3 regions of the Brevibacillus composti genome follow, and region 3 is predicted to be linked to each of the others. Evidence: riboswitches for the same ligand, from Rfam matches in the RefSeq annotation. Region 3 holds a riboswitch; each other region holds the start of a gene.

Evidence for each region. Region 3 has a riboswitch for S-adenosylmethionine ahead of JD108_RS08340 (aminotransferase class I/II-fold pyridoxal phosphate-dependent enzyme). Riboswitches for the same ligand answer to the same signal wherever they lie in the genome.
Region 1: linked by a shared signal. The riboswitch ahead of JD108_RS21240 (BMP family lipoprotein) and the one ahead of JD108_RS08340 (aminotransferase class I/II-fold pyridoxal phosphate-dependent enzyme) in region 3 are both predicted to bind S-adenosylmethionine.
Region 2: linked by a shared signal. The riboswitch ahead of JD108_RS09000 (homoserine dehydrogenase) and the one ahead of JD108_RS08340 (aminotransferase class I/II-fold pyridoxal phosphate-dependent enzyme) in region 3 are both predicted to bind S-adenosylmethionine.

What each region holds. Positions count from the first base shown of each region.
Region 1 is NZ_CP066308.1:4,256,121-4,266,526, reverse strand. Features, by position in the region: gene JD108_RS21250 (NAD(P)/FAD-dependent oxidoreductase) at 1-101, shown strand, start outside; gene JD108_RS21245 (methyl-accepting chemotaxis protein) at 296-1,774, shown strand; SAM riboswitch class I at 1,856-1,970, shown strand; gene JD108_RS21240 (BMP family lipoprotein) at 2,137-3,168, shown strand; gene JD108_RS21235 (ABC transporter ATP-binding protein) at 3,254-4,783, shown strand; gene JD108_RS21230 (ABC transporter permease) at 4,758-5,828, shown strand; gene JD108_RS21225 (ABC transporter permease) at 5,815-6,738, shown strand; gene JD108_RS21220 (sulfite oxidase-like oxidoreductase) at 6,821-7,483, shown strand; gene JD108_RS21215 (nucleoside phosphorylase) at 7,485-8,210, shown strand; gene JD108_RS21210 (glycerol-3-phosphate responsive antiterminator) at 8,534-9,136, shown strand; gene JD108_RS21205 (HAD-IA family hydrolase) at 9,114-9,770, shown strand; gene JD108_RS21200 (ABC transporter ATP-binding protein) at 9,774-10,406, shown strand, end outside.
Region 2 is NZ_CP066308.1:1,727,776-1,738,181, forward strand. Features, by position in the region: gene JD108_RS08970 (substrate-binding domain-containing protein) at 1-1,053, shown strand, start outside; gene JD108_RS08975 (ABC transporter ATP-binding protein) at 1,073-1,837, shown strand; gene JD108_RS08980 (ABC transporter ATP-binding protein) at 1,821-2,528, shown strand; gene JD108_RS08985 (branched-chain amino acid ABC transporter permease) at 2,556-3,416, shown strand; gene JD108_RS08990 (branched-chain amino acid ABC transporter permease) at 3,416-4,444, shown strand; gene JD108_RS08995 (alpha/beta fold hydrolase) at 4,451-5,233, shown strand; SAM riboswitch class I at 5,334-5,444, shown strand; SAM riboswitch class I at 5,523-5,635, shown strand; gene JD108_RS09000 (homoserine dehydrogenase) at 5,722-6,978, shown strand; gene glpK (glycerol kinase GlpK) at 7,001-8,494, shown strand; gene JD108_RS09010 (glycerol-3-phosphate dehydrogenase/oxidase) at 8,859-10,406, shown strand, end outside.
Region 3 is NZ_CP066308.1:1,585,062-1,595,467, forward strand. Features, by position in the region: gene JD108_RS08310 (deoxyribonuclease IV) at 1-417, shown strand, start outside; gene JD108_RS08315 (YlaH-like family protein) at 421-747, shown strand; gene JD108_RS08320 (hypothetical protein) at 758-1,030, shown strand; gene JD108_RS08325 (hypothetical protein) at 1,360-2,703, shown strand; gene JD108_RS08330 (DUF5665 domain-containing protein) at 2,700-3,038, opposite strand; gene JD108_RS08335 (pyridoxamine 5'-phosphate oxidase family protein) at 3,191-3,649, shown strand; SAM riboswitch class I at 3,733-3,861, shown strand; gene JD108_RS08340 (aminotransferase class I/II-fold pyridoxal phosphate-dependent enzyme) at 3,957-5,126, shown strand; gene JD108_RS08345 (aminotransferase class I/II-fold pyridoxal phosphate-dependent enzyme) at 5,123-6,325, shown strand; gene JD108_RS08350 (YhcN/YlaJ family sporulation lipoprotein) at 6,346-6,957, opposite strand; gene JD108_RS08355 (PhoH family protein) at 7,167-8,501, shown strand; gene JD108_RS08360 (DinB family protein) at 8,821-9,294, opposite strand; gene JD108_RS08365 (PLP-dependent aminotransferase family protein) at 9,461-10,009, shown strand; gene JD108_RS08370 (hypothetical protein) at 10,020-10,406, opposite strand, start outside.

The DNA of each region.
Region 1 (10,406 bases), 1.8 Mb from region 3:
ATTGCGGCGGCGACGGTGCGGGCATTACCCGCGGACTGGCACAGGCCGGAGCAGCCGGCGTGTGGATTGCGCGCAATATGATCAAAAAATGGATGGCATAGGCGATCGCCATAGGTTTGCCCCGAGGATGTCCCGTTATGATGGTAACGGGGCATTTTCTTTTCCCGTTTGGGCCAGTCGGGAAGCGGAACTTTTTTCACACATTTTTACAATCTTCGTAGTTCTTTCGACTATTTACAGTCTATAATGACAGAAGATACATTTTCCCAGTAAGACAGGTTACGAGGGGGTACATATGATTCGATTGATTCGCAACACCTTAACGAACAAGGAAGGCTTCATGATCTTTATTCTCTGGAATCATCTCTGGATTGCCGGGTGGATTGGACACCAGCTCAATGTGAACTTTTGGCAGCTGACCTCCTTGGGGTTGCTGGTTACTCTCATCGTTTCTCCGTTGTACTTCATCCGCAAGGACAGTCGCATCATACGCTATCTGGTAGCGGTGGGACTTCTCTACTATTCGATCGCATTTGACCACTTCACCCCTTATCAGGAAATCTCGTTCCTCGCTTTTATCGTCCTGGGCTTTTTAGCGGCGTACCTTGACTGGAAATTGATCGTCTTCGCGGGTGTCGCACAGGTCGCGGCAACTGCGGTCGGGTTTTATACCGGGTATTACCACTTGTTTGACGGAAACTTTACGGAAGTGAATCTGTTGCTGCGGATCGTCATGTTTATTTTGATGATTGCAGGCTTGGCTTATCTCTGCCTGGCCGGACAAGCCTCTCTCTCCATCGCCGAAAAGGCCAGACGCGTCGCGGAAGAGAAAGAACACCGCCTCACCGAGCTGCTGCGGGATATCAAGCTGGTGACGGAGCAGGTCGAGCGCACCTCCGAGCATGTGCATGAACATGCCGAGACGACCAAACGCAATACGGACGACATGATGATCGCGTTTAAAGAAGTGGCGACAGGCATGGAATCGCAGGCCAATTCTACGGTCAAAATCGAGGAGGAAGTGCAGTCCATCGACCAGGAAATTGTCACGGTCCATGAGCAGGCGGCCACGATGAAAGCAGAAGCCGATCAGAACAGCCGCCGCCTGGCCGAAAGCATCAGCATGATGAATGAGCTGTCGGGGCAGATGGAGCAAATCGTGCAGGCCGTGCATGTCGCCTCTTCGACCATCCGCGAGCTGAACAAACAGGCCAACCGGGTAGAGGAGATCGTGGAGACGATCAATCAGATCGCTACGCAGACCAATTTGCTCGCCTTGAATGCGGCGATTGAGTCGGCCCGGGCCGGCGAGCATGGACGCGGCTTCGCCGTTGTGGCGGACGAAGTGCGGAAACTGGCGGAACAAAGCGCTACCGCCACACAAGAGATCGCGGAAATTTTGCAGTCTTTGCACCAGGAGAGCGAAAATGCCGTCAAGCATATGAGTACGGGCGAAGTTTCGGTGGAGAAGGGCCAAGCACTGGCCGTAGAGACCGTCGCTTCCATCGAGACGGTGCGTTCGGGGATGGAGTCGTTCCTGGAGGCCGTGGAGCACGTCCGCACCAGCATGGATCGCGTGAAAATGCGTTCCGGGGAAGTGGCCGCCGAGATGTCTACCATTACGGCCGTCACCGAGGAATCGGTTGCCAATTTGGAAGAGTTGTTCGCCACCGCAGAAAATCAGCACCAAAAAGTGCGGGAGATCACCGAGGAAATCGGCGAGCTGACGGCCCTTTCCGCGAAATTGAAGCAATCGTTCCAAAGCCAATCCTAAACTTTCGCAATCGGAAAAAAAGAATTGCAATTTCGTTTTGTTCTGCTAGAATGAATTCATCCAAGTGAATAGTTTCACCTTACCTTATCAAGAGCGGCGGAGGGACTGGCCCGATGAAGCCCGGCAACCTATGTACATGATGTGTACAGATAGGTGCCAATTCCTGCAGAACCTATGGGGTTTTGACAGATGAGGAAGAGGTTGGCGATATACGGCAAACTCTTCCTTCGGGAAGAGTTTTTTTCATAGGCGGGCGGATGCGGTAAGCGGAGGCTATTCCCTGGGGAGACTTGGTGCCAGCCGAGTTTTTCAAATAGAAACAAAATACGAAATGATCTGTAGGAATAGGAGAGAAGGACATCATGAAAAAACTGCTTTTGGCTTTGACGACATTTGCACTACTTGCAGCGGGCTGCTCGTCTGGAGGCTCCGCCCCCGAAGACAAAGGACAGGCGCAGGCAGGCGGACAGGAAGCTCCGAAAAAACGCGTCGCTCTGGTGCTGCCCGAGAAAATCGGGGTAAACCCGTTCTTTCAGCAAATGGACGACGGCGCGAAAAAAGCGGCGGCGGAATTCGGCGTAGAAGTGAAGACCATTGAATCGACGGACCACGGAGCGATCGAGGAGAATATCCGCGTAGCAGTGGCCGAGCAGTACGATCTGATCATCACCTCCTCCTTTGAAGCGGAGGACGCGCTGAAAAAAGTGGCGACGGAAAATCCGGACCGCACTTTTGCCATCATCGATACTCAAGTGGACCTGCCAAATGTGCGCAGCGTCATGTTCCGCGAGCAAGAAGCTGCTTATCTGGTGGGAGCCGCGGCTGGATTGGCTACCAAGACCAATAAGGTGGGCATCGTGGCCGCGATGGACATTCCGATTTTGAAAAAGTGGACGGACGGCTTCCAGGAAGGGCTGAAGGCCACCAATCCCAATGTGGAAGTGCAAATCAACTACGTCGGCAGCTTCAGTGACCCGGCAAAAGCGAAGGAGCTGGCTCTCCTGCAAGCGTCGAAGGGAGCCGACTTTATCTACGGGGCAGCGGCAGTAGGGGATCTCGGCGTATTCGAAGCCGCCAAGGAAAAAGGCTTCTACACCTCCGGCCAGGACGTTGACCGCACCAGCATCGACCCTGAGCACATCGTCCTGTCTCAATTGAAGGGGACCGATTCCGCCGTGTATGAAACGGTCAAAGCCTTTGTCGAGGGCAGCCTTGAGCCAGGTGCCGTAGCCTACGGACTGAAGGAAAACGGCGTGGGTGTCACCTATGTCACCCATGAGAGCGCGACTCCGCTGAATTCGTTCATCGGCGAGGAGGTCGTGGCCAAGGTAAAAGCGATCAAGGATGAGATCGTAGCCGGCACACGCACCGTGACGGATCCGCTGAAACAATAAGAACCCGTTCTATACGGAAACCGACTGCACTCCTGTAGTCGGTTTCCTGCTCTACGCAGAGGAAAAGGAAAAAGGAGGGAAACCTGTGACATACCGACTGGAGATGCGGAGCATGACGAAGCGGTACGGGGATTTCACCGCCAACGACAACGTATCCTTCACGCTAAAAGAAGGGGAAGTCCATGCCATCGTCGGCGAAAACGGCGCGGGCAAAACGACATTGATGCGCATGCTCTACGGCATGGAGCAGCCGACATCGGGAGAGATCGTCGTCAATGGAAAAGCGGTTGTCTTTCGCGGCCCGGAAGATGCCATCCGGCAGGGGATTGGCATGGTCCACCAGCACTTCATGCTCTTCCCCGACTTTACCGTCGCCGAGAATATCGTCATCGGGTACGAACCGCAGAAAAAAGGAGTCTTTCAGCGCAAGGAAGCGATGCAGGCGGTCCGTGCCCTCAGCGAGCGCTATCGGATTCCCATCGCAGAAGGCGCCAAGGTGTCTGCCTGTTCAGTAGGAGAGCAGCAGCGGGTGGAGATCCTCAAGGTTCTCTACCAGGGAGCGGATATTATCGTCCTGGACGAGCCGACAGCCGTATTAACCCCACTGGAGGTAAAAGAGCTGCTGCAGACGATTCGCCATCTGGCGGCTAGCGGCAAAAGCGTCATTTTGATCACGCACAAGCTGCAGGAAGTGATGGAGGTGGCAGATCGGATCACGGTGCTTCGCGGCGGACGCGTCACCGGGACCGTTTCCCGGCAGGAGACGAATACGGACGATCTCGCCCGCTTGATGGTAGGCCGCGAGCTCCAGCGATTGAGTGAGCGGGTGCATCTGGAGGGCAAGCCGCTCTTGGAAGTGCAGGGCGTGACGGTACGGGAGAAGCAGACGTCCGTCGACGATGTGACATTTACCGTCCATCACGGAGAGATCGTCGGCATCGCAGGGGTCTCGGGCAACGGGCAATCCGAACTGCTCGAAGCGATTACCGGGCTCAGGCCCGTATCCTCCGGCGTCATCCGTCTGGGCGGCAAAGAGATCACCCGCCACTCGGTTGCACAGATCCGCGAGGCCGGCTTGGCCCATATCCCGGAAGACCGCTATTTATGGGGGACAGCCAAACGGGAGAGTGTCGAGGAAAACGCGTTGATGGGCTATCAGCGAAAGCCGGAATACTCCCGGCGCGGCATCATTATGCGGAAGGCGTTTCGCCGCGTCGTGGAAAGCTGGGTGGAGCGGTTCGCGATCAAGACGGGCTCCCGCCATCTGAAGGAAGAGGCGGGCAATCTCTCCGGCGGGAATTTGCAGAAACTGATCGTCGCTCGCGAGCTGGGGCAAGAGACGCCGCTCCTGCTCGCAGCTGAGCCGACACGCGGCGTCGACATCGGGGCGATGGAGTACATCCATCAGGCCTTGCTGGAGAAGCGCAACAGCGGCGACGGCATCCTCCTGGTATCGTCCGAATTGACGGAAATTCTCGCGCTGTCGGATCGGATTCTGGTCATGTACAAAGGGAAGATTGCCGGGGAATTGAAGCGTTCCGAAGCGACGGAAGAGAAAATCAGCGTGTTGATGGCAGGAGGAAGTATTCATGGAAGCACTCAAGCAGCTATGTAAGTCGCTGGTTCAACCGCTGCTGGCAGTCGTCATCGGCCTGTTGACCGGAGCCATCGTGATTGCCGCGGTGGGTGAATCGATCGCGGGCACGTACCAGGAGATGTGGAAGGGGGCATTTGGCAGCTTTTATTTCCTCACCTCCACGCTGGCGCGAGCAACGCCGATTATGCTGATCGGGCTGGGGCTCTCCCTCGCTTTCCGGGCGGGCGTCTTTAACCTGGGCGCCGAGGGGCAGATGGTCTCTGGAGCGATTAGCGCTACACTGGTGGCCCTCTATCTGCCGGCGCCCGGATTGGTCAAAATGCTCGCTGCCTTGGCAACGGGCGTGCTGGCGGGAGGGTTGTGGTCGCTTTTGGCTGGATATATGGAAGCGAGATTCCGCATTCAATTGCTGATCTCTTCCCTGCTGCTCAACTACGTAGCCGTCCTGTTTGCCGGGTATCTGGTAAGTGATCCGTTTCAGGACAAGACCGGGTCCGCGGCGATGCCGCAAACACCCATGCTGGAGAAAAGCGTTTGGCTGCCCAAGCTGTTTAGCGGCATGAGCCTCCATGCGGGCTTCCTGTTTGCCTTAGCCGCGGCGCTGCTGATTTTCTTTGTGATTCGCTACACGGCGTTCGGATATGAAGTGAAGATGCTCGGACAAAACCCGTTCTTTGCCCGTTACGGTGGGGTAAACCGGGTCCGCGTAATGCTGACGGGCATGTTCCTCAGCGGCGGTCTGGCTGGCCTGGCCGGGACGGTCGAGGTGCTGGGCTCCCACTATCGCTATGTGGAAGGGGCGCTGACGCTGCCCAATTTTGCCTGGACGGGACTGATGGCGACGCTTTTGGCCAACTCCCATCCGATTGGGGTCATCTTTACCTCTCTGCTCTTGGCCGCTTTGCAGACCGGAGCGATGGGTGTGGAGAGAAATACGGAGGTTCCGCTGGAGCTTGCCAGTGTGATTCAAGCTGTATTAATATTGTTCATTTCCGCGAAATTCAGCTACGACTGGTGGAAAAACCGCCAGAACAAGAGGAGGGAATCGCATGGCGCTGCTTGATTTGCTGGATTGGTCCCTCATCAGTTCGACCGTGCGGATGGTGACGCCGATCCTGCTTGCGGCCCTGGGCGGGGCGCTGTGCTCGCGCGTCGGCATCTTCAATGTCGGTCTGGAAGGCTTGATTCTGGTAGGTGCATTCTCCGCCATCGTGGGCAATCATTTTACCGGCAGCCTGCTGTTGGCGGTGCTGTTTGCGGCAGCCGTCACCGTGCTGTTTTCGCTCTTGTTCGCCTATATGACGATCGGCCTGCGGGCCAACGAGATCGTCGTCGGGGTGGCGATCAACTTTCTCGCCTTGGGACTGACGACGTTCGCGCTCCGGGCCATCTTTGATGTAAAAGGGGCGTTCTACGACAAGGATATGGCGGGCCTTCCCAAATGGCAGCTGCCGGTGATCGGCGATATTCCGGTGCTGGGCGATGTGCTGTCGGGACATTCACCGCTGGTCTACATCGCGTTTGTGGCGGCCATATTGCTGCACCTCTTTTTTACCCGAACGGTGACCGGCTTCCGCGTGCTGGCGGTCGGAATGAACCATACGGCAGCCCGCAGCATTGGCCTCAAAGCCACTCGCCTGCAAGTGCTGGCAATCGTGGTCTGCGGCGTCCTCTGCGGGATGGCCGGAGCGCAGCTCTCGTTGGGACAGGTGACCATGTTTTCTGAGGGCATGACGGCGGGACGCGGTTTTATCGCACTGGTGGCGATGATGCTGGGGCAGTCTCATCCGCTGGGAATCGTGGCCTCCAGCTTCCTGTTTGGACTGATGGATGCACTCAGTATTCGTCTGCAGGGCCTTTCCCTGCCGACCCAGTTCACGGCCATGCTGCCGTACGTGCTGACGATTCTGGCGATGTTCTTCCTCAAGGACAAAGGAGCCTCGACTGCCTCCGGCCAGCAAAGCACGCGGTAGGAGAGCAAAGCACGCGATGGGCAGAATAAACCGCGCATAAGAGCGGAAACCGTTTTGACATGTCAGGAGAGGAGAGATCGAGATGAATAAAGCGGATCGAATCAAACGCATGAAGGTGCCCGCTGTCGACCCCGCCCTGGCCAAAAGGCTGCCGCCGGGCCAGGTGCTCACGGAGCGCTTTCCGATTTTGCACGAGGGGGAGGTGCCGGTCTACGACCTGAAGACCTGGACGCTGCGGGTATATGGTGAAGTGGAACAGGAAGTGACCCTGCGCTATGACGACCTGCTGGCGATGCCGCAGAGCGCCCTCACCTGCGACATCCATTGCGTCACCCGCTGGTCGCGCTTCGACAACCGGTTTGAAGGAGTGCGCTTCCGTGATTTCCTCGCGGCTGCGGGCGTGGTGCCGAAGGGCAGCTACGTGATGCTGCACGGCGACCACGGGTACACGGCAAATCTCGCGCTGTCCGATCTGGATCGGGATGATGTCCTCTTGGCCCACTCCTTTGACGGGGAGCCGCTGACTGACAAGCACGGGTGGCCGCTGCGGCTGATCGTCCCCCACCTCTATTTTTGGAAAAGCGTGAAATGGCTGCGAGGCATTGAATTTATGACCGAAAACAAGCCCGGCTTTTGGGAGCAAAACGGCTTTCACCTGAACGGAGATCCTTTCCGCGAGGAGCGGTTCTCCGGCGAAGCCCTGCCGATCCCGGAAGATGAGTGGGAGAAAAAGGAGTTTGATTAAAATGCTGCCGAATCTAAAAATTGACCCGGCCCAACTGCCGGAACGGGTGATCGTGTGCGGAGACCCGAAACGCGCGGGGCGGATCGCCTCTCTGCTTGCGGAGCACACTCTGATCGGGGAAAACCGCGAATACCACAGCTACAAAGGAAAGTGGAACGGCATCGAGGTAGCGGTGGTCAGCCATGGCGTCGGTTCGCCGGGCGCAGCCGTCTGCTTTGAGGAACTGGCCAAGGGCGGGGTAAAAACCATCATCCGTATAGGAACGGCCGGTTCTTACCAAAAGGAAATCGAGCCGGGCAGTCTGGTGATCAGCACGGCGGCCGTACGTCAGGATGGACTGACCAGTCAGCTGGTTCCTCCCGGATTCCCGGCACTGGCGGACCGCCATGTGGTGAATGCTCTGGTCAAGGCGGCAGAAGAGCGCCGGACAGGCCTCTATGTGGCGGAGGGCATTACCCTGACGATGGACATGTTTTACAACGGCGTCGTGGAATTTCCGCATAAGCTGTATCAAAAAGCAGGCGTCCTGGCCGTAGAGATGGAAAACTCGGCGCTCTTCGTCATATCGGCTTTGCGAGGCATGAAGGCCGGATCGATTCTGGCGATTGACGGCTACGCGGATGCCGACCTGCTGGAGACCTACGACCCGCATACCGAGACGACGCAAAAAGCGATTGAGGCGGAGGCGAAGATCGCTTTGGATGCGGTCGCGGCTGTATCGATCTGATCTGGCTGTTTTGGCTGGGAGAACAGCATTCATACATCGGGCACACCCAAGAGGGGTGTGCTTTTTTGTATTCGCGAGGAAATATGCTTCATCTCCCCGCAGCCTCGTGCCTGGGAATTTACAGAGACATTTCAGAACATTAATGGAATGTTCACGTTCTCTTAACTCGAGTGCCTTATCATACGAACTAACAAGTGAATCGTTTTCGGTTGGAGCCCTGGAGAAACCCCCGACATTCATTACCAAGCACTTTCATCCTGAAGTCTTTGGCAATTGTCTTGTCGCATGGGGTTTTTTGGTTTTGGAAAAGGAGGCAGGCCGACGTGAATCAGGCAGAATTTTATCAACGGCTTCACCGATTCAAAATGATTGCATCCGTCAAAGAGGCAAAATTTCTGGAGAAAGCGGCAGAGGCACAGGTCAGCGCGGTGGTGCTCTCGACGGGCAACATCGGGGTCATCAAACGCTACGTCGATCTGTTCAAGAGCCGGGACATCCCCGTCTTTCTGCATCTGGAGCGAATCGGCGGGATCAGCTACGACCGGGAAGGCGTCGCCTTCGTCGCTCATTACGTCAGGCCGGACGGCATCGTGACGACGCGCAATACCTTGGTGAAGCTGGCCAAAAAAGAAGGTCTGCTCACGATCCAGCGGCTTTTCCTGGTAGACAGTGACGCGCTCCGGTCGGGTCTGCAGTCGGTTCAGGAGACAAAGCCGGATGCGGTCGAGCTGATGCCGGCGCTGCTCCCCGAGATGATCGCGGAGTACGCCCGGGAGCTGGGGGAGACGCCGATCATCGCGGGCGGGCTGATCCGCAAGCGGGAGCAGATGGAGCATGCCCTGCAATTCGGGGCAGCGGCCGTCTCAGCAGGAAGCTATCCATTATGGAAGGAGTGTCTGGCCGATGTATCCATGCCTGTTGTTTGATCTGGACGGGACCCTGTTGGACAGCAAAGAGGCGGTGATTGACGCAGTCGTCTACACGGCGGAACAGTTTGCCCCGGGACGATTTGGCCGCGCCGACCTGGAAGATCGCTTTGGCGAGTCCTTTGATGACTTTTTGGCCTCGGCAGCGGAAAAGACTTATGACCGAAAAGCTGTGATGGACTGCTACTTTTCCTATGTCCGTGCGCATCACCAGGAGCATGCCCGCCTGTTTCCCCATGTTCGCGAGGAGTTGGAAAAGCTGTCGGCAGCGGGCTTTCGCCTGGCGGTGGTGACGAATAAACAGCGGGAGTTCGCCGTAGCGGGTCTGGAGCTGGCGGGAATCGCCGATCTGTTCGAGGTAGTGGTGGCTGTCGATGACGTCTCGCGGGGCAAGCCCTCAGCGGAGCCGATCGCGAAGGCATTGCAGCTGCTCGGCATGGAGCCCGGACAGGCGCTGATGATCGGAGACAGTCAGTATGACGTCCTGGCAGCGGTGGGAGCGGGAGTCAAATCGGTCGTCCTGGAGTGGTACGGACCGATGGAGTGGAAGTATGCCGTCCCCGATTACCGCTTTGCCGATATTCGCCGCTTTGCGGAAGAGATGATGGCCGTAAAGATCCAGGGAGGGGAGTAACGGATGGCGGAAGTGGTGTTGAAGCAGATTACCAAGGCTTTTCAGAGCCAGAACGCGGTCAAAGGTCTGGATTTGGTCGTCCCCGACGGCTCCTTTACCGTACTGGTCGGCCCGTCGGGATGCGGGAAATCGACGACGCTCCGGATGATTGCCGGGCTGGAAGAGGCCACGAGCGGGGAGATTTTGATCGGCGAGCAGCCGGTTACCCATCTGCCTCCGGGCAAACGGGATGTCGCAATGGTTTTTCAAAACTATGCTCTCTATCCGACGATGAGTGTCTATGACAATATCGCCTACGGACTCAGAAACCGGGGATATTCGAAAAAGGAATGCCAGCAGCGGGTCGGGGAAATAGCCGAAGTCGTCGGCCTGACGCCGTACCTGACGCGGAAGCCCGCCCAGCTCTCCGGCGGACAGAGACAGCGCGTGGCCCTGGCCCGCGCGATGGTGAAAAAACCGCAGGTGTTCCTGATGGACGAACCGCTCTCCAATCTGGACGCCAAGCTGCGCAACCAGATGCGGGTCGAACTGACCAGCCTGCACAAGCAGTTGGGGAGCACCTTTATCTACGTCACCCATGACCAGGTGGAAGCGATGACGATGGGGGATCAGATCGTGGTGATGAACGAGGGCCAA
Region 2 (10,406 bases), 140 kb from region 3:
AAACAGACGGTGCGAGGCTTTGAATTGGGCATCGAGTATGCCACAGGCGGGACGAAGGAAGTGGCCGGACACCCCATCGAAATGATCGTCGAGGATACAGAAACAAAAGCGGACGTCGCCGTGAAGAAGGCGACCAAGCTGATTGAGGACGATCACGTGGACTTCCTGGTGGGATCGTCCAGCTCTGCCGATACCCTGGCGGTTGTTCCCTTGGCCGAGGAATACAAAAAGGTGATGATCGTGGAACCTGCAGCCGCCGACAGCATTACCGGAGCAAACTGGAACAAGTACATTTTCCGAACGCAGCGCAACTCCTCCCAGGATGCGATCGCAGCAGCGCTGGCCATTGCCAAAACAGGCACAAAAATCGCCACGCTGGCACAAGATTACGCATTTGGCCGGGACGGTGTGGCTGCATTCAAAGAAGCGGCGGAGAAGCTGGGAGCCGAAATTATTTTGGAGGAGTACGCCGATCCGAAAGCGACGGACGTTACGGCCAATCTGCAAAAAATCATCCAGGCCAAACCGGAGTACCTGTACGTGGTATGGGCGGGCGCGAATACACCCTGGACGCAGATCGCCAACATGAAGGTACAGGAGCAAGGCATTAAGCTGACTACCGGCACGGCAGACTTCGCCGCTTTAAAAACAATGAAATCGCTGATTGGCATGGAAGGCTTTACGCTCTACTATTACGATCTGCCCAAAAACAAAGTGAACGACTGGCTTGTGGCCGAGCATAAAAAACGCTTTAACGGTGAACCGCCCGACCTGTTTGTGCCGGGGGGCATGACGGCCGCTATTTCCATCGTGGAGGCGTTGAAGAAAACAAACGGCGTTACCGATGCGGACACGTTGATTTCGGCTATGGAAGGAATGAAATTTGTGACGCCAAAAGGCGAGATGATCTTCCGTCCTGAGGATCACCAGGCGCTTCAGTCGATGTATGTGGTGACGCTAGAAAACAAAGAGGGAGTGGATTACCCGGTTCCCGTCCTGATAACAGAACTCGCTCCTGACGAAACGGCTCCGCCGATTCGCAATAACAAGTAGGGGAAAGCAGGTGGGACAGATGCAGCCGGTCCTGGAAACCAAAGACTTGACCATTTCCTTCGGCGGACACACTGCGGTAAGCGGAGTGAGCTTGCAGGTAATGGCCCATACGTTTACCTCCATTATTGGTCCGAATGGCGCAGGCAAGACTACTTTCTTCAACCTGTTGAGCGGGCAGTTCCGCCCGACAAGCGGAAAGGTGTTTATAAAGGGGAAGGATGTCACGCATCTTTCCCCTGCCAAACGCACGCGTCTGGGAATGGGACGTTCGTTTCAAATCACCAATGTCTTTCCTTCGCTGACGGTTTTGGAAAACGTGCGGCTGGCCGTGCAGGCGCAAGCAGGCGTTTTCTATAACATGTTTGCCCATCGCAAAACGTACGCCGCTTTTGAAGAAAAAGCATACGAATTGCTGAAAACCGTTCTGCTCAGCCAAAAGAGCGACTCGCTGGCAAAGCATTTGGCGCATGGTGAAAAAAGAAAACTGGAAATTGCCATGCTGCTGGCACTCGGCACGGAGGTTCTGCTGCTGGATGAACCTACGGCGGGGATGTCTCTGGAAGAAGTGCCGGCGATCCTCGACGTGATCCGCAGCATAAAAGAGGAGGGGAACCGCACGATCCTTTTGATCGAGCACAAGATGGACATGGTGCTCGACTTGTCCGACCGGCTGATGGTTCTTTTCAATGGAAAGCTGTTGGCCGAGGACACCCCGGAGAAGATCATGCAGAATGAGCTGGTCCAATCTGCCTACCTGGGAGGGTTGTATGACGACGCTTCTTAACGTGGAACAGATAGAAACATACATCGGACAGTACCACATTTTGCAGGGAGTCACTTTTGAAGTGCGGATGGGGGAAGTTACCGTTCTGCTCGGCCGAAACGGTGCGGGCAAAACAACCACCCTGCGCTCGTTAATGGGGCTGAACCCCATTTCCAAAGGAAAGATTCTCTTCAAGGGAGAAGAGATCCACAGCTTGCCCACCTATGAGATCGCACGAAAAGGAATCGGCTATGTCCCTGAAGATCAGGGGGTGTTTCCGCACTTGACGATCGAGGAAAACTTCAAATTGGCCATACAGAAGCCGGATGAGGCCACATTGGCGAGGCAGGAGTGGATCGTCGATCTGTTTCCCGATTTAAAAACATTTTGGAAAAAACACGCAGGGCTGCTGAGCGGCGGCCAAAAACAGATGCTTGCCATCGCCAGGGCTTATGTTAATGACAATCAGCTCCTCTTGATTGACGAACCGAGCAAAGGATTGGCACCGATTGTTGTGGAAAAAGTGATCCGCTCTTTGCATGAGATGAAAAAGAGGGTGACGGTTGTGCTGGTGGAGCAAAATTTTCACATGGCGAGCGCAATCGGCGACCGTTACTACATCATCGACGACGGCATGTCCGTCCACACAGGAATGATGGAAGAGCTGAAGACCAATGAAAAGTTGAAAAAGGAGTACCTGGGCATTGCATAAGCGAAGGTGGAAAGGGGGGACTCGCGGGTGGAGGTGCTGGTCGGATTAACGGTAAACGGACTTGCCACAGGATGCTTGATATTCCTGTTGGCAGCCGGATTGACGCTGATTTTTGGCTTGATGAATGTACTTAACTTCGCACACGGGGCTCTATTCGCCTGGGGGGCATACGCGGGAGTCTGGATCTACGTCCTATCGGGGAACTATCTGGTCGGCATCGCAGGCGCCATCCTCGTCGGCATGCTGCTCGGCTGGGCGTTGGAGCGGTTCATCGTGCAGCCGGTGTACGGAAACCATATGTCGCAAATCTTGATCACGCTAGGCGTCCTGTTGGTGTTGAATGAATTATTAAAAGTCTTTTTTGGCCCGAATCAAATCAGTGTTCCGCTCCCTGACTATCTCAGCGAGAGCTGGCTCGTGGGGGGCGTCGTCCTGATCAAATACCGGTTGTTCATCATTGTCGTCGGTGCCTTGGTCTTTTTCGGCATTCAGTACGTTCTCAAGCGGACAAAACTGGGGCTGATCGTCCGTGCGGGCGTGATGAACAAAGAGATGGTGCAAGCATTGGGAATCAACATCAAAAAAGTGTTTCTCTTCGTATTTATCCTGGGTTCGGGAATGGCTGCGCTTGGCGGCATGCTGTTTGCTCCCTATTCCGGTGTCATTCACGCGGAAATCGGAATGGATTATGGCATTCTTGCCTTCATCGTCGTCGTCATCGGCGGCATGGGCAGCATTGGCGGATCGGCGCTTGCCGCTATTCTGGTCGGCGTGCTGGGGGCGTATATGGCCTATTATGTGCCCAGTTTGTCTCTTGCTGTAAATATGCTGCTGATGGTCGGCGTCCTGATGTTTCGACCTACGGGCCTGTTAGGGGGGAAGGGATAATGCTGCGGACAAACTTGCTGTCCTTCTCGCGCCTGGCGATGGCCGTGGCGGTTGCGATACTCGTTTTGTTTCCGTTTTTGAGCGACTCGCGGAGCGCGCTGATCTTGCTCACGCAAATTTTTATTTATGCCGTATTTGCGATGAGTTACGACATCCTGCTCGGGTATACGGGAATCATCTCCTTTGGCCATGCGATGTTCTTCGGTATAGGCGCATACACGACCGCCATCATGATGAGCCGATGGGAGGAATCGGTTGTTGTCTTTCTCGTCGCGCAGGCGGTCGTGCTGATCCTGACTGGCATTGTCAGTTATTTGATCGGGGCTCTTTCGCTGCGGCTGAAAAGCCACTACTACGCCATGCTGACGCTAGCCTTCGCCGGCTTGTTCTACGTGCTTGCAGAGAAATGGCGCAGCGTAACGAAGGGGAACGACGGATTTCCTTTTCAGATTCCAGACCTGTTTCGTGACCGCTTGGTTTTTTACTTTGTCGCGCTGGCCTTTATGCTGGTGACGTTGTACGCCTTGAAACGGTTTACGGAATCTCCGGTAGGAAAAGTGCTGCAGGCCATCCGGGAAAACGAGCAGCGGACAGAGTCGCTCGGCTACCAGGTTATCCACTACAAGATCATTGCCAGCATCGTGGCAGGAGTGGTTGCCGGTCTCAGCGGATCGATGTACGCGGTTACGCTGCGCTTTGTCAATACGGCGGTCTTTTCCACAAACGTGACGCTTGACGCGCTGTTGATGACGATTATCGGCGGGGTCGGTACCCTGTACGGGGGGATCATCGGGTCGGCGCTGATTTTGCTGGCGCATGCGGGCTTAACCGATCTTGCCAAGGTTCACTGGATTTTTGAGCGGTGGATGATTTTCTTTGGGGCCGTGTATATTCTCGCTGTCATGTTTTTCCCGCAGGGGATCATCGGCGGCATGAAAAACTGGCTGTCAAAACGGAGAAAAAGCATGGAGGAAAAGAAGCCTGACAACGCCCAAGAAAGAATGCGGTACGTATCAGAAGAGGAGTGAAGCTGATTGGCAAAGGGCGCCATTTCGCTGCGCTACGTCCTGGAGGGAACAGGCCATGATGTGGTATTGATTCATGGATTGGGCCAAAGGCTGGAAGATTGGGATGTGCAAAAAGAGGCGTTGGTCAACAATGGGTACCGTGTATTGACCTTTGATTTGAGAGGACATGGCGAGTCGGAATGGACCGCGGAAGAGGTGAATATCCGGACCTATGCGCATGACCTGAACCGGTTGTTGTGTCAGTTGTCGATTGATAGGGCGCATCTGGTTGGGCTGTCCATGGGAGGCGCCATCGCGCAAATGTTTTATCGGGACTTTCCGGAAAAGGTTCAGACGCTTGTTCTCGCCGCCACATTTTCCTACTTTCCCGAAAATATGAAACAGTCCAGCTTGGAGAGCCGACTCTCTTACATCGATCAGGGGAAAATGGAAGAGTTGGCTGAGTTGATTGCGAGACGGTCGTTTACCGAGAATGCTCCGATCGAGTTGATCGAGAACATGAAAAAGACCATCGCTGATAATCATCTTGCCGCTTACAGAGGCTCCATGATCGCCTCCATAAATGCGGACAGCAGAGAGTATTTGGCAGAAATCGAAGTGCCTGTTCTCATCATCGTGGGAGAGGGAGACCTGACAACTCCCCTGGCATGCAGCCAGTATCTGCACCAGCATATAAAAAACTCCCGCTTGGTGGTAATACCCGAAGCACGGCATATGCTAACGCAGGAACGACCGGACTCATTCAATCGGGAGCTGCTGCAATTTTTGCGTGAAATGCGTGAACGATGACAGCATGTCGGTATCCCTCTCAGCGCCGGATCCCGATTGATCATGTTCTTGACGTGTTTCATGGAATTCTTTACAATGAAAGCGAAACAGGTTACCACCATTCTTATCCAGAGAGGCAGAGGGACTGGCCCGATGAAGCCCGGCAACCGTCGCGTTCGCGCGACAAGGTGCCAATTCCTGCAAGACGATTTGTCGTCTTGGCAGATAAGAAGCGAGAGCATGTGCGTATGTAAAGCCGGCCTTCTTCTTGTCTGAAGAGGGTTTTTTTATTACCAAAAAATATACAGCTTTCTTATCCAGAGAGGCGGAGGGACTGGCCCGATGAAGCCCGGCAACCGTCACGTTCAGCGTGACAAGGTGCCAATTCCTGCAGGACGCTTGAAGTGTCCTGAAAGATAAGAAGGAGGCCCCCGTCTCTACACAAGCCTTCTTCTGCGGAAGAGGGCTTTTCCGCTTTCTGGGTCTGAAAGAAAAAGGAGTGTTTGGCGATGAGTACGGGTGTGGTAAAGGTTGGGTTGCTGGGTGTCGGAACAGTAGGCGGCGGGGTGTTGAAGACCATTCGTTCGCAGCAGCAGAAGCTCTCCGAGCGGCTGGGCCGCCGTGTCGAGGTGGTCAAGGCGCTGGTCCGGGATACGGATAAGCAGCGGGCGGTGCAGATCGACCGCGATCTGGTCACCACCTCGTTTGAGGACGTGCTGGACGCAGAGGTGGACATCGTCGTGGAGGTGATGGGCGGAGTAGATCCGGCCTATGACTATGTGCGGGCCTTGATGGAAAAGGGCTGTCATATCGTGACGGCAAACAAGGAGCTGCTCGCCAAGCGAGGGGCCGAACTGGTCGAGCTGGCCAACCGCCACCACGTGCAGCTCGCCTATGAGGCGAGTGTCGCGGGCGGGATCCCCATCCTGGGGGTGCTCCGCCAATTCCTGCGGACGAATGAGATCACCTCAGTCAGCGGGATATTAAACGGTACGACCAACTACATCCTGACGCAGATGGAGCAGCATCAGCTTCCGTATGAGGTGGCGCTGAAGCAGGCGCAGGAGCTGGGATATGCCGAGGCGGACCCGACCTCTGATGTGGAAGGCTGGGACGCTCTCTACAAGTCCTACATCCTCGCCCAGCTCGTGTACGGTGAGTCCCTGCCGCTGCATGCGGCCGAGCGGAAGGGGATTGACTCTCTGCATCTCGGACAGCTGGCGCTCGCACAGGAGCTGGGCTATCGAATCAAGCTGCTGGCCCGGGCCTCCCGGACAGAGGGGGCGATCCAACTGTCTGTCAGCCCGACGCTGCTGCCGCTGGATCATCCGCTTGCCCAGGTGCAGGATGCCTACAATGCCGTGCAGGTATCGGGAAACATCGTTGGCGATCTCCTGTTCATGGGAAAAGGGGCAGGAGAGCTGCCTACCGCAAGCGCGGTTGTGGAAGACCTGGCCTTTTTGCTGACACAGCGCTTCACGCCCCACCCGATCTGGCAGGAGCGGCAGGCAGACAAGGTCCGTCCACAGGAACAAAAGTGGAGCTTCTGTTATCTGGAGAGCGAAGGCTCACAAGGGTCGCCGGACCAGATCCTGCATTTTTTGGATCGGGCAGGAGTTGAGGTAGTCAAGCAGCGAATTCAGTATGATTGGGCAAATGTCCTGCGCATCGGCCTCGTCGCAAGCGGGTTTACCGATGAGCATGGAGAGCTGTTGCACCGCGATTTTGGCATCCGTGCAGATGTATTTCCCGTACTGGCTCCCTGAGGTGAGAGAAAGGAGGACGCAGATGGAAAAAAAGGTTGTGCTGGCGATTGACCAGGGGACGACCAGCTCGAGGGCCATCCTGTTTGACCGGCAAGGCAGCATCGTCGGGCTGGCGCAGAAGGAATTCACCCAGCTTTTTCCGGGTCCGGGGTGGGTCGAGCATAATGCGCTGGAAATCTGGTCCTCGGTCGTCGGCGTCATCGGCGAGGTATTGGCGAGCCACAATATCTCAGCGCTGGAAGTGGCTGCGATCGGCATAACCAATCAGCGAGAGACGACCGTAGTTTGGAACAAACATACGGGCGTACCGGTCTATCATGCCATCGTCTGGCAGTCGAGGCAGACCTCCGCGATTTGCGAGCAATTGAAAAAGCAGGGATATGACGAGCTGTTTCGGAGCAAAACAGGGCTCTTGATCGACGCCTATTTCTCCGGCACCAAAGTAAAATGGATTCTCGACCATGTGGACGGGGCGAGGGAGCAGGCAGAGCGCGGCGAGCTGCTGTTTGGAACGATCGACACCTGGCTGATCTGGAAGCTGTCGGGAGGCCGGGCCCATGTCACGGACTATACCAATGCCTCCCGTACGCTAATGTACAATATCTTCGATCTCCAGTGGGATGAGGAGCTGTTGGATCTGCTGGACGTGCCGCGCTCCATGCTGCCCGAGGTGAGAAGCAGCTCCGAGGTGTACGCCACGACCGACAGGGATCTCTTTTTCGGCGCCGAAGTGCCCATCTCCGGCGCTGCGGGCGACCAGCAGGCGGCCTTGTTCGGGCAGGCATGCTTCGATCGGGGGATGGCCAAAAATACGTACGGCACGGGCTGTTTTCTTTTGATGAATACAGGGGAAGAGGCAGTCCGCTCCGAGCACGGCTTGCTGACCACGATCGCCTGGGGACTGTCGGGGCGCGTAGAATATGCGCTGGAGGGAAGCGTCTTCGTGGCCGGCTCGGCGATCCAGTGGCTGCGGGATGGGCTGCGGATGCTGAAAACCTCCGCAGACAGCGAACGCTACGCGGCTTCCGTCCCCTCGACCGAAGGTGTCTACGTCGTTCCGGCGTTCGTTGGGTTGGGCACTCCCTACTGGAACAGTGAGGTGCGCGGTGCGGTATTTGGACTGACCCGCGGGACGACGAAAGAGCATTTTATCCGGGCCACACTGGAATCACTCGCGTACCAGACCAAAGACGTCGTCAAGGCGATGGAAGCGGACGCAGGCATTCCGCTGACAAAGCTGCGCGTGGATGGCGGAGCCGTCATGAATCAGTTCCTGATGCAATTCCAAAGCGATATGCTCGGGGTCCCTGTCGAGCGTCCGCAGATTCACGAGACGACGGCACTCGGTGCCGCCTACCTCGCCGGGCTGGGCGTCGGTTTTTGGAAGAGCAAAGACGAGATTCGCAACCGCTGGCGGCTGGATCAGACCTTTGAGCCACAGCTGACAGAAGCGCGGCGAGATGAGCTGTATGCCGGCTGGAAAAAGGCAGTCCAGGCAGCCCTTTCCTTTTTGTAGGGTGAGTGGTCCCCTTCGCTAGAAAAGAACTGACCACTGACAAACAAACAAACAAGCCTTCCCGCATATGGATGTATCGAGGGGATCGCCCCGAAAAAAAGCGAGGTCGGTCAGGTGGTTATGATGTTTCGTCCAAGGGGAAAAATTTCCGCCCGAATCATCCTGAACGAAGCGCTGGATGCACTCGCGCTGGCTGTATCGGTCGGCACAAAGGAATTGTGGTTTCCACCTGAATAATTGAAAATAGGGAAGAGATGAGGAGATACCCCTTTGAGAAGGCGGCTTGCCCGATGGCAGGCAGTCTTTTTCATGGGGGGTTTTTGTTTGTCAAAACGTCTGGCGCGAGCCGGAAAGGAGGCTTACTGTGGGAAACCCGTTTTCAGCGCGAACCAGACAGAATGATCTGCAAGAGATGGAAAAAGAGACGCTCGACCTGCTCGTCATCGGCGGCGGCATCACGGGAGCAGGGATCGCCCTCGATGCGAGCAAGCGGGGAATCCGCGTGGGATTGGTGGAAAAGAATGATTTTGGGTCCGGCACCAGCAGCCGTTCGACGAAGCTGATCCACGGCGGACTGCGCTATCTGAAACAGGGGGAAGTGAAGCTGGTCCGGGAGGTGGGGCGCGAACGGGCCATTTTGTATCAAAACGCTCCGCATCTGGTCATCCCGGCCCCGATGCTGCTGCCGATCTATCAGGGCGGCTCGTATGGGTACTGGGCCACCTCGATCGGGCTGTTCATCTACGATGTCCTGGCCGGCGTGGCCCGCAGAGAGAGGCGGAACATGCTGGGCAAAGAGGAGACGCTGGCCCATGAGCCTTTGCTCAAAGGGGAAGGGCTGAAAGGCGGAGGCCTCTATGTTGAATACCGGACCGATGATGCCCGGCTGACGCTGGATATTCTGAAAACGGCTGCAGGACTGGGGGCAAAAGCGGTCAATTACGCAGAGGCCGGCTCTTTTCTCTACGAGGACGGCAGGCTGAAGGGGATCATGGTGACCGACCGTCTGTCAGGAAAACAATACGCCCTCAAAGCCAAACATGTGGTGAATGCCGCCGGTCCATGGGTAGACCGCGTGCGCCAGATGGACGGTTCCCTGGAGGGCAAACGGCTGTATTTGACAAAAGGGGTGCATCTGGTCGTCTCGGCGGAGCGCTTGCCTGTGAGGCAATCCGCTTATTTTGATACCCCGGACGGGCGCATGGTCTTCGTCATTCCGCGGGGGAAAATCACCTACATCGGGACGACCGATACGTCCTACCGCCACTCGATTGACGAGCCGAGAACGACGGCGGCAGATCGCGACTACCTGCTGCGGGCCGTAAACAGCATGTTTCCCACGGTCCATCTGCGAACCGAAGATGTCCTGTCCCATTGGGCAGGGCTGCGGCCGCTGATCTACGAAGAGGGGAAAGGGGCGTCCGAACTGTCCCGCAAGGACGAAATCTTCCACTCGTCGACCGGATTGATTACGATCGCCGGCGGGAAGCTGACAGGCTTTCGGAAGATGGCGGAAAAAGTGGTGAATTTGGTCGCGCGGAAACTGCAGGCGGAGGAAGGCAAGAGATATCCCGGATGCTCCACCGACGCGATCGTGATCAGCGGCGGAGAGAGACACGGCTACGACAATTACGCGGAGTGGAAGCGGGAAATGCATCGCCTGGGCACAGATCTAGGCGTAGATGCTGACACGGCCTGGGAGTGGATCGACACGTACGGCACCAATACGCTGAGGATCTACGAGCGCATCGATCGCATCAGTGCAAGCGGGAATGCGGATAGTCTGCTGGCTGCTCAAATCCGTTACGCGATTGAGGAGGAGAGGACTGTCCGTGCGCTGGATTTTCTTCGGCTGCGTACCGGATGGACGTATTTTCAAGTGGAGAAGGCCGAAGCCGAAAAGGAGCGGGTG
Region 3 (10,406 bases):
TCTGAGCTGGGCCTGACGATCCCTTCTCTGATGGAGATCCGCGGGGCGACACGCAATGCGGACAAAATCGGCTTTTGCTTTGACACCTGCCACTCTTTTGCAGCAGGCGAGTGGAGCGAGGAGACGTTTGACCGCTTGCTGGAGGAGATGGAGCAGACCGGCTATCTGCAGCATCTGGTGGCGATCCACTTTAATGACAGCAAAGCGCCGTTTGCAAGCCGCAAAGACCGGCATGAAAAAATCGGGAAAGGGGAAATCGGCAGCAAGGCGCTGGCCAAATTCCTCGTATCCGAAAAGCTGCAGCATCTTCCGGTGATTCTGGAAACGCCGGTGGACGACGAGCGTGAGTACGCAGAAGAAATGGTCTATCTGCATGAGCTTCGCGGCAGCGGTGCAGCGGCAGGTCAGGAGGGGTAGAGAGTGGAGTGGTTTGATCTCGTATCGACATACACCCCTTCTTCTGCGGGGGAGCCTTCCTGGTATGACAGCTTTCGCCTGTGGGCGGACAAGTCCCGTACGTGGATCATTTTTATCCAGTTGATTCTCGTTTATTATCTGGGCTTTGCGACCCGTATACGCATGCCCCTGTTGAAGAATATCCTGCTGTATCTTCTCCTCTTTGTCGGCGCCTTGATTTTCGCCATTCTGGATGTGCGGCTGCCTGTGAAGAGCGGGCTCATGATCGCGATCGCCATCCTGGTGATTGTCAAGGTGCGGATTAAGCCCGACGGGAGCACCAGAAAGTGAGGAAGATCCGATGAAGCGTGAAGATGCTTTGGCTAACTGGCTGCAAATCAGACTGGTTGCGGATGCGCGGCCCGAGGATCGCTCGGCGGCCGATACCGCCTCTTTTTTCGAGGAAATTCTGCGGGAAGATCACCTGGCTGGGGAGTTGTCCTACAGAGCGGAAGAGGATAGCTATCTCGTCTCGGCCCGATTTGCGGATGAGTGGTACTACCGCCGCTTTGACCGGGAGGAAGCGGAGTCTCTCCTGGCCGCGATCCAAAGCGAGCCGCGCTATAACCAGTAGGTGCCCATGCTGCGCCAGCGAGGGAAATAGCCCTGTCACCACGGGAGGTGCCAGGGCTTTTCGCGTTCTGTCAGCAGAGGGACACAGGCACTGTCCAAGCCGATAGAACTGTCTGCGCTGGCCGGAGATGCGGGTAGCAAAGCCGCCTACACCCGAAGCCCCATCTCAGATGGCTGCGGGCGAGGGACCTGCTTGTCATGAGACCGGAGAGCTACACAAATCGAGGGAACCTTGTCTATTTTTTCGAGTCTGCAACCTTTCCGGGAAGTCGGCCGTCTGTAAGATTGCCCGACACAGTGAGGGGAAATATGGAAAGGGGAAAGACAATAATGAAAAAATACATGACAAAGCCCGTTCTGGCCGTATTGGCTGCCGCTACGATTATCGGGGGCACAGCGCCGATTCTGGCCAATGCCAGTTCTCTCAGCGGCAGTCCTGCAACAAAAGTCGTTATGAACGAAGAAGGCAAGCAGGTCACTCGTTACAATTTGAAAGAATTGGCGGAAAAGGACCCGGCTACGCTGAATCTTCTCTTGAAAACGCAAGCCGATCATCTGTACATCGTCGTGGACAAACTGAATCTCGACGTAAAAATGCAGACCTTTATCGAACAAAATGAAGCGGAATGGAACCGCATCTACAATCAGTATTACAGCGACATCTACCTGGAAGTGCGGTTGAACGAGGAGGACCAAGGCTTTCTGAGCCTGACACCGGAAACCAAGGAGAACACGACCTACCTGAGGGGGGAAGTGACGGAAGACGTCACCAAAGTCGTGGTCGTCAAGCCAAACGGCGATACGATCGAGGTCGTGCCGACGGCCAAAGATACCTTTACCGTGAGCTTTGCGGCCGTCGTCAGTGCCACCCCCAAGTACGCTACCGTGAAGGCGTATGTCGACGACAAACTGGTTGACACGCGTGAGGTGCAAGTGAATACCGGGACAGTGGTGGACAGCGACGTAGTCATTCATACCCAGGCCGTACTGGATAAAAGCAAGGGCGAACTGAAAGTAAACGGGGTCGTAAATACCGAACATGGCAAGGTAGTCGTCACCTATGACGGCGAAACGAGAGGGGCCGGGGTGAAAAAGCTGTGGGAAGGCGTCGGTTCCTACTCGGTTACCTTCAAAGATGCCGTAGCGGGCAAAGGAAAAGTCCTGGTCGAAGTGTACAAGGACGGCAAAAAACTGGATTCTGAGTGGGTGGAAGTGGTTGTAACCGGAAAAGAGGAAAAACGGTCCAAACCAGATCCGGCCAAGCCTGACACGTACACGATCACCGGAAAAGCCAAGCTGGATGCCAAAGACAAGGAAATCGAAGTAGAAGGAAAAGTAAGCGGCTACGCCAAGAACAAGAAGGCGAAGCTATACGTGATTGCGCCAGACGGAAACAGACATGAAGTGAAGGTGGATGACGAAGGCGAGTTTGAGGCAAAGCTGTCGTACAAAAACCGTTCGTACAGCGCCAAATCCGTCCGTCTGGAACTGGTGATCGACGGCAAGACTGTCGCGACTGCCGACATCCCTCATGGCACACCGGTTAACGGGGAGGAAAAGGGCAAGGGCAAAGAGAAGAAGCATCCAAACGGCAATGCCTACGGCTATTGGAAAAAACACGGCAATGATGATCACGGCGACGATGACCGTGACGATGAACGGGATGACGACTAAGGCTGACCGTAATAACCGGCTACGTAGTCAACAATTTGGCGAATGTAGTCGCCGATAATGGGGACAGCGAAGAATTTGCTCAGGACGGAGCCCAGCAGGGCGAGTACAATGGCTGTTCCGATCGTCAGTCCCAAGCCCCGTGCCAAGCCTGCGAGGAAATTCGTGACAAGCAGCTTGCGCGGGGCTGTATAATTTTGAATCACGTCAGCCAGGCGAATATCCTCCAAAAACAGGGCGATTTTGTCCATGCGCTCGTTTAGCTTGCGCACTTCCTGCAATTCGGCGAGCAGTTGATCGATCTTTTCTAACAGGCGGTCCACAGGGGTAGTCTGCATCTGAAAATCTCCTCCTGTCATCTGTTGTTCCAAGTATCTAACAGTCTAGGGAAAATGAGGGCAAGAATCAAGCGGGACCGGAAAGGTTTGCCTATCGTTACCCTGACAGGTACAATAGACATGACATTACTTTATGACGAGGAGGCTTCGGAATGGCTGAGACTGTATCCCAGACACTTTCGGAGGAATTGTTTGGGCTGTTGCAACAGGAGCGCTTTGTGACGCTGGGTACGATTGACCACGAGTCAGGAGCTCCTTCGCTCAGCTCGCTTTCCTGGACATACGCGGCTACCCCGCAAGTCATCCGGTTTGCGGTCGATAATCGCTCGCGCATCCTGGCCAATATTGCCAAACAGCCGCAAGTCGTTCTGCACTTGATCGGCGCCGGTTCATCCTACGCGATCAATGGCCGGGCGGTCGTAAAAACCGAACGGATGGAGAATGTTCCGCTGAAGCTGGCGATGGTGGAAGTGACGATTGAAGCTGTACGCGATGTCATGTTCTACGGCTCGCGTATCTCTGTGGAACCCCAGTATGAAAAAACGTATGACAAAAATGCGGCGGCCAAGCTGGACAATCAGGTGATGACCGCGCTGCGCGGGGCTGAATAAAAGTAGACAGCAGCAAAAAGAAATAAGTTGACAGTTTCTTATTTTTTCCGGTAGTATTAGGATCAATCAAATGAATAGCAAACTTCTTATCCAGAGTGGCGGAGGGACTGGCCCGATGATGCCCGGCAACCAATTTTCCTGTGATCCTTGTATGAGCAGGACAATACGGTGCTAATTCCTGCAGAGCGATGTTTTGCTCTGAAAGATGAGAAGGGTTTGCTTACGGCGACGTAAACAAAGCCTTCTTTTCAGAGGAAAAGGGGGCTTTTTTCATGCCCTCGTTCAACATGGGAGGGGAGAGAGAAAGATGCATGTAGAAACCAAACTGGTTCAAGCGGGAGTGGGACGCGACGGGACGACCGGCGCAGTCAGCTTTCCCGTCTATTACGCGACGGCCTATCGTCACCCGTCTTTGGGGCAGAGTACAGGATATGACTATGCACGAACGGCCAATCCGACGCGAACGGTCGTAGAGGAAGCCATCGCCGAAGCGGAGAGCGGCGACGCGGGCTTTGCCTGTGCATCGGGCATGGCCGCCATTCACACCGTGATGGGCTTGTTTTCCAAAGGAGATCACCTGATCGTGTCGCTTGACTTGTACGGGGGCACGTATCGTCTGTTCGAGCAGGTCCTGACCCGTTACGGCCTGCAGTTCAGCTACGTGGACCTGCGCGATCTGCGAGCGCTGGAGGATGCCGTGCGGCCGGAGACAAAAGCGGTGTTTATCGAAACGCCGACCAACCCGTTGATGCAGATTACCGACATCCGGGCTGTCTCGGTCATCGCAAAGAAATACGGGCTGCTCACACTGGTCGACAATACGTTTATGACACCCTACTGTCAGCGGCCATTGGAGTTGGGGGCCGATCTGGTGCTGCACAGCGCCACCAAGTATCTCGGCGGGCATAATGACGTGCTGGCGGGCCTGATTGTGACAAAGGGAGCGGAGTTGTCTGAAAAGGTTCGGTTTTTGCACAATTCCATCGGCGCCGTCCTCGGTCCGCAGGACAGCTGGCTGCTCCTCAGAGGGATGAAAACCCTCGCCCTGCGCATGGAGCGGCATCAGAGCAATGCTCTGGCGATCGCGGAAAAACTGCGGGAGCACCCCGCCGTGGCAGAGGTCTTTTATCCGGGGCTGACCGACCATCCGGGCTATGAGATTCAGAGCGGGCAGGCGAGCGGCTACAGCGGCATGGTATCATTCCGGGTGCGCTCTGCCGCACAGGTGGCTCCTTTCCTGGAGCACCTGCGGATCGTCTCCTTTGCCGAGAGTCTGGGAGGCGTAGAGTCGCTGTGCACCTACCCGGCCACCCAGACCCATGCCGATATCCCGCAGGAGATTCGCGAGTACGTGGGCGTATGCGATCGGCTGCTGCGGCTGTCGGTCGGGATCGAGCATCCCGAAGATTTAATCGCGGATATCAGCCAGGCGCTCGACGCCACCCTGAGCCTGATCGCAGGGGAGTGTACCCGATGAAATTTGCAACCAAGCTGCTGCACGGAACCTCTTGTTTCGATCCTGTCACCGGGGCGGCCTCGACGCCCATCTATCAGGCCTCTACCTTTCACCAGGCCGATTTGGACCGGCCGGGAGCCTATGATTATGCGCGATCGGGGAATCCCACCCGTCAGGCTCTGGAAGAAGCGATCGCGGTGCTGGAGGGGGGAGAGCGGGGATTTGCCTTCGCCTCCGGTATGGCGGCCATCTCCAGCGTCTTCATGCTCTTTTCGGCGGGCGACCACGTCATCGTGGCCGAAGATGTGTACGGAGGGACCTACCGTTTTCTGACCAAGGTGCTGTCCCGCATGAATATCGATGTCACCTTTGTCGATACCACTTACGTAGATCGAGTGGCGGAGGCGATCACGCCGCGGACGAAGGGCATTTACCTGGAGACACCCTCCAATCCGACTCTGAAAGTGACGGATATTGCTGCGGTATGCAGGCTGGCGAAAAAATTTGACCTGCTGGTCATCGTCGACAACACGTTTTTGACCCCCTATTACCAACGTCCGCTGGAGCTGGGCGCGGACATCGTCATCCACTCGGCCACCAAGTTTATCGGCGGGCACAGCGACGTGGTAGCCGGCCTGGCGGTGACGAAAGACAATGACCTGGGGGAACAGCTCTATTTTATCCAAAATGGCATGGGGGCCGTACTGGGAGCGCAGGATTCCTGGCTGGTGATGCGCGGTCTGAAATCGCTGAAAGCCCGCCTGGATGTCAGTACCCGGACGGCGGAACAGATCGCGGGCTGGCTGCGCCACCATCCGGCTGTGACCAAGGTGTATTACACGGGGCTTAAGGATCATCCGGGCCACGAGCTCCAGTCCTGTCAGGCGAGCGGGCACGGGGCTGTCCTCTCGTTCGATGTGGGCAGCCGGGAGCGGGCGAAGGCGCTGTTTGACCGGGTCACGCTGCCGATCGTGGCGGTTAGTCTGGGCGCCGTGGAGACGATTCTCTCCTATCCGGCTGGCATGTCCCACGCGGCGATGCCCAAGGCGGAGAGAGAGACGAGGGGCATCACCGAGGGGCTGATCCGGCTGTCGGCCGGGCTGGAGGATGCCGACGATCTGATTCGCGATCTGGAGCAAGCCCTGCAAGGTTTGGAACTTTACGTGCCGCAGGTGACACACGCATACGAAGACGGCAAAGAGGCATTCTCCGGGGTGTAACCGGGGAATGCCTCTTCGTTTCAGGGCCGATTGACAGGGATTTTTTGATTGCCCTCGGGCTTTGCCTTGCCGCTTTTATTGATGCGCTGTTCATTTTGCCGATTGGGCGTCTCTTCCCGCCGCTGCACATCACGGGGAGCTTGCGGGATGATGCGGCCGACGATGTCCGCCAGCTCTTCCGCAGCACCGGCGACGGGACGTCCATTGCGGAAATCGGCCGCCATTTCACGCAGGCGCTGCACGATATCCGGATCGGCGGTGACGAGGGCAGCGGCTCCTTGGGGATCTTCCTTAAGTGCTTCCGCGACCGTATATTTGATCACGCCTACCTCCGGACGATCCAGATGTGCGTTCACGTCGATCCCGACGACGGCCCATTTGCCCATGACGACGGCAGTCGCGTCAGTCACGTTGGGCACCCGCGTCGCCAGCTGCACCAAGCGGTCTGCCGTCGCTTGCGGCGACTGGTCATAGGCGGGGGATGGCGCGGTCTGTTTCACACGCTGAGTCTCGTTGGCGGTTTGGCCGGGCTGCGGAGCGGCTTGATTGGCTGGGGGCTTGTTGGCGTTGTTGCATGCGGTGAAGAGCAGGCTGACACCAAGCGCGAGTATCATTGTCCGTTTCACGGTCATTCTCCTTTACCTAAAAGATGCATGCTCAAGATGTTTGCGCAGAAAAGAGATGATTACCCGTATTGTGTTCTCCTGTCCCACTTTTCATTCCGAGCGCCGTCTATCTTTTCTGGCACTGTCATACACTGTAGTACATCACGTCGCCAGCGGCAGAGCATCCCATCCAAAATTGCATAGGGTATATCAGATGGGTAATAGGAGGCGAGATTTTGAAGAAAATCTACGTTCTGGACACCAACGTACTCCTGCAAGATCCACGGGCGATGTTTTCCTTTGCGGACAACGAAATCGTCATACCCGCCGTGGTGTTGGAAGAAATTGACTCCAAAAAGCGCTATATGGACGAGATTGGCCGCAACGCCCGCTATGTATCAAGATTGTTGGACAGCTTTCGCGAATGGGGGCATCTGCATCAAGGAATTATGTTGGAAACGGGAGCGCTGTTCCGGGTGGAGCTCAACCATTCCTCCCTCTCCAAATTGCAAAAGCAATTTACGGAAATTACCAATGACAACCGGATTCTGGCAGTAGCGCTGAACTTGCAGGAAGAAGAAAATGTATCGCCTCATCCGCGGCCCGTCATACTCGTCAGCAAAGATGCACTGATGCGGGTGAAAGCAGATGCGCTCGGGCTGATCGCCGAAGATTTTCTGTCAGATCGGGTGGTCGGAGAACATTCCCATATCTACTCCGGTTACCATAAGCTGCAGGTGGCTCCAGACATCATCAAGAGCTACTACGCCAATCGCAGGCTCCCCCTGCAAACCAGCTTTCCCCAGCAACGCTTCTATCCGCACCAGTTTCTGGTCATGAAGGATGAATGCAATCCGTCGATCTCCGCGATCGGGAAGGTGGATACAGAGGGAAAAAATCTGGAGATGCTGCTCGCCGACGACGATCCCATGTGGGGCATTCGGGCGCGAAACGTTCAGCAAAAGATGGCAGTCGAACTGCTTTTGCGGGAGGATATCCCCCTGGTCACCATGACCGGGAAAGCCGGGACGGGAAAGACATTGCTCGCACTGGCGGCGGGCCTTTTGCAAATCGAAGACCTGCAGACGTACAAAAAGCTGCTGGTAGCCAGGCCGATCGTGCCGCTGGGCAAGGACATCGGCTATCTTCCCGGGGAAAAGGAAGAAAAGCTGCGGCCCTGGATGCAGCCGATCTATGACAATTTGGAATATTTGTTCAATACAAAGCGCTCCGGGGATCTGGACAAAATCCTGGCCGGAATGGGAAGTATTCAGGTAGAGGCCCTGACGTACATTCGCGGCCGTTCCATCCCCGGACAATTTATCATCATCGATGAGGCCCAGAATCTGACCAAGCATGAAGTAAAAACGATCCTTACGCGGGTAGGGGAGGGCTCCAAGATCGTCTTGATGGGCGATCCGGAACAGATTGACCATCCCTACCTGGACGAGAGCAATAACGGACTGACCTATGTCGTGGAGATGTTCAAGGATCAAAAGCTGGCCGGCCATATTCGCCTGGAAAAAGGGGAGAGGAGTGTCCTGGCCCAGCTGGCTGCGGATTTGCTGTAGGCCGAATAAGAACAGGAAAAGGGGTAAAGATATAGGTGTCGAGCCCAGTGATCCATGAATCAAACCGGCAAATAGCCTTGCAGGAGGCGAAGAACCGTGGATGGTCATGATCAAGCATTCGACAGTAGTCGAACTGGCGGAAACCGTACTCTTTAGGTAACACAAACTCTGTTACGGAGGTTGAAGAGCCAAAGAGACTGATCGGTATCACCCCATAGCAAAGGGCTCGACGCGGCCGCTCCCCTGATGGGAGCGGTTTTTCCATTTCAGGAAAGAAAAAACAGCCCGGCATGGTCTCCGGACTGTTCGCTGATGTTCCTTACGCTTGGCGGTTCACCGCTTTTTTCAATTGACTCATAATGCCGCTGTGCATGCCTTCATGGTAGAGCGTAAACAGAAGCATTTCTCCAAATGTATCGATCTGCGCTTTGCCCCTCAGGCTAAACGGAGTGGGCAGCTTCTCTTGCAGGCGGTCTGCAAAATCATTCTTGATGCGGGCTGTCTGCTCCTGCAGCTGTTGGCTCAGCGTCTCCAGGCTGGGGACCTCTCCCTGCCAATCGGCCGGCTTGGTTCCAGGGGAAAAAAGGGCCCCGTAGGAGGAAGGGACTTTGATCCCGGTCGGACCATAGAGGAGGGCATCCTGGCTGAGCAGAATATGGCCCAGATTCCAACGCAAGTTGTTGGAAAAACCTTCCGGCACGATATCCGCCTGCGCCTCTGAAATCTCCTGCATGCCGCTAAGCGTGAGTCCGCGAATCAATTCATACTGTTGCCAAACAAAACCGTAATCCATAGTCGTACACCCCTCCAAAAAATAACGTCCTATTCGTCATGTTACCGCAGAAAATGGAAGAAGAAAACATTCAAATGTGCTGCGCGGCCCTCTATTGTCCTCTCCCATCCCGGTAAGATAAGATAAAATATGGACAACTATTCACCAGAAAAAAGGGAGAACGGCGATGATGACGAGATATGTGCGAGTGGCGATCTGGTTGCTGGCAGCTGTATGGCTGCTGCAGGCATGCAGTTCGCCGTCCGGAGAAAATGGCCTGGCGGCGGCTTTTGATCCGGAAGACCCCAAAGAGTACGGCATCCGGGGAATCTACCTGGGTCAAAATATCAAAGAGGCGATGGAGCAGCTCCAGCCGACAAAGGCCGATTTCATGGATGCAGTCACCCGGGAAAGCTATACGGCCGATCAGCTCGCTGCCGGAGCCGGAACGATGGTCATGGGCCTGCTCCTGGTCGACGAGACACAGCTGATGGTGACCGTCAAGCAGGGAGTGCTCCATTCCATCGTGGTCGGCGGCATCCCGCGTGAAAAGGCGGCGGCGTTTGCCACTAACCGCGGTCTGGCCGCATACGACGGCCCGGAAAAAATTCAGCAGCTGTACGGACAAGCAGCGGGACAAAGTCAGGAAATCACCCTGCAGGGCAGCAAATATAAGTTGTTGCTCCGGCTGCATGACAACCAGCTGATCGGATACCGATTTGACACGGTAGAATAGAGCGCGCCGCTTATTCAGCAAAAAAATGAAGCTGCACGCCGTAGGCCTTGGCGATTCCCAGCATCAGCTGGTCCTGCTCGGAATCAATCAGGTACCAGGTGTCAGAGGCGGCAGCGGCCGGAATGCGTCCGAGAATCGACTCTTTCATCTGTTCCAGCGCCGCCCAGCGGTCCCGCTCCGCCCCTATGGCTGGATCCAGCGTAAAAGCTGCCACCCGGTCTGCATATACATAAAGATGGCCGTCTTGGCTTTCAAAACCGACCGCGTCCAGGTCGGCCATCTCGGCGTTTGCAGGAAGGAGCCACAACGGGAATTCTTCGCCCAGCATCGAGGCTTTCTCCAGAATTTCGATCAGCTTGTCCCGCTCTTGCTCGTTTTCGACGATCAAGAGCTGCTC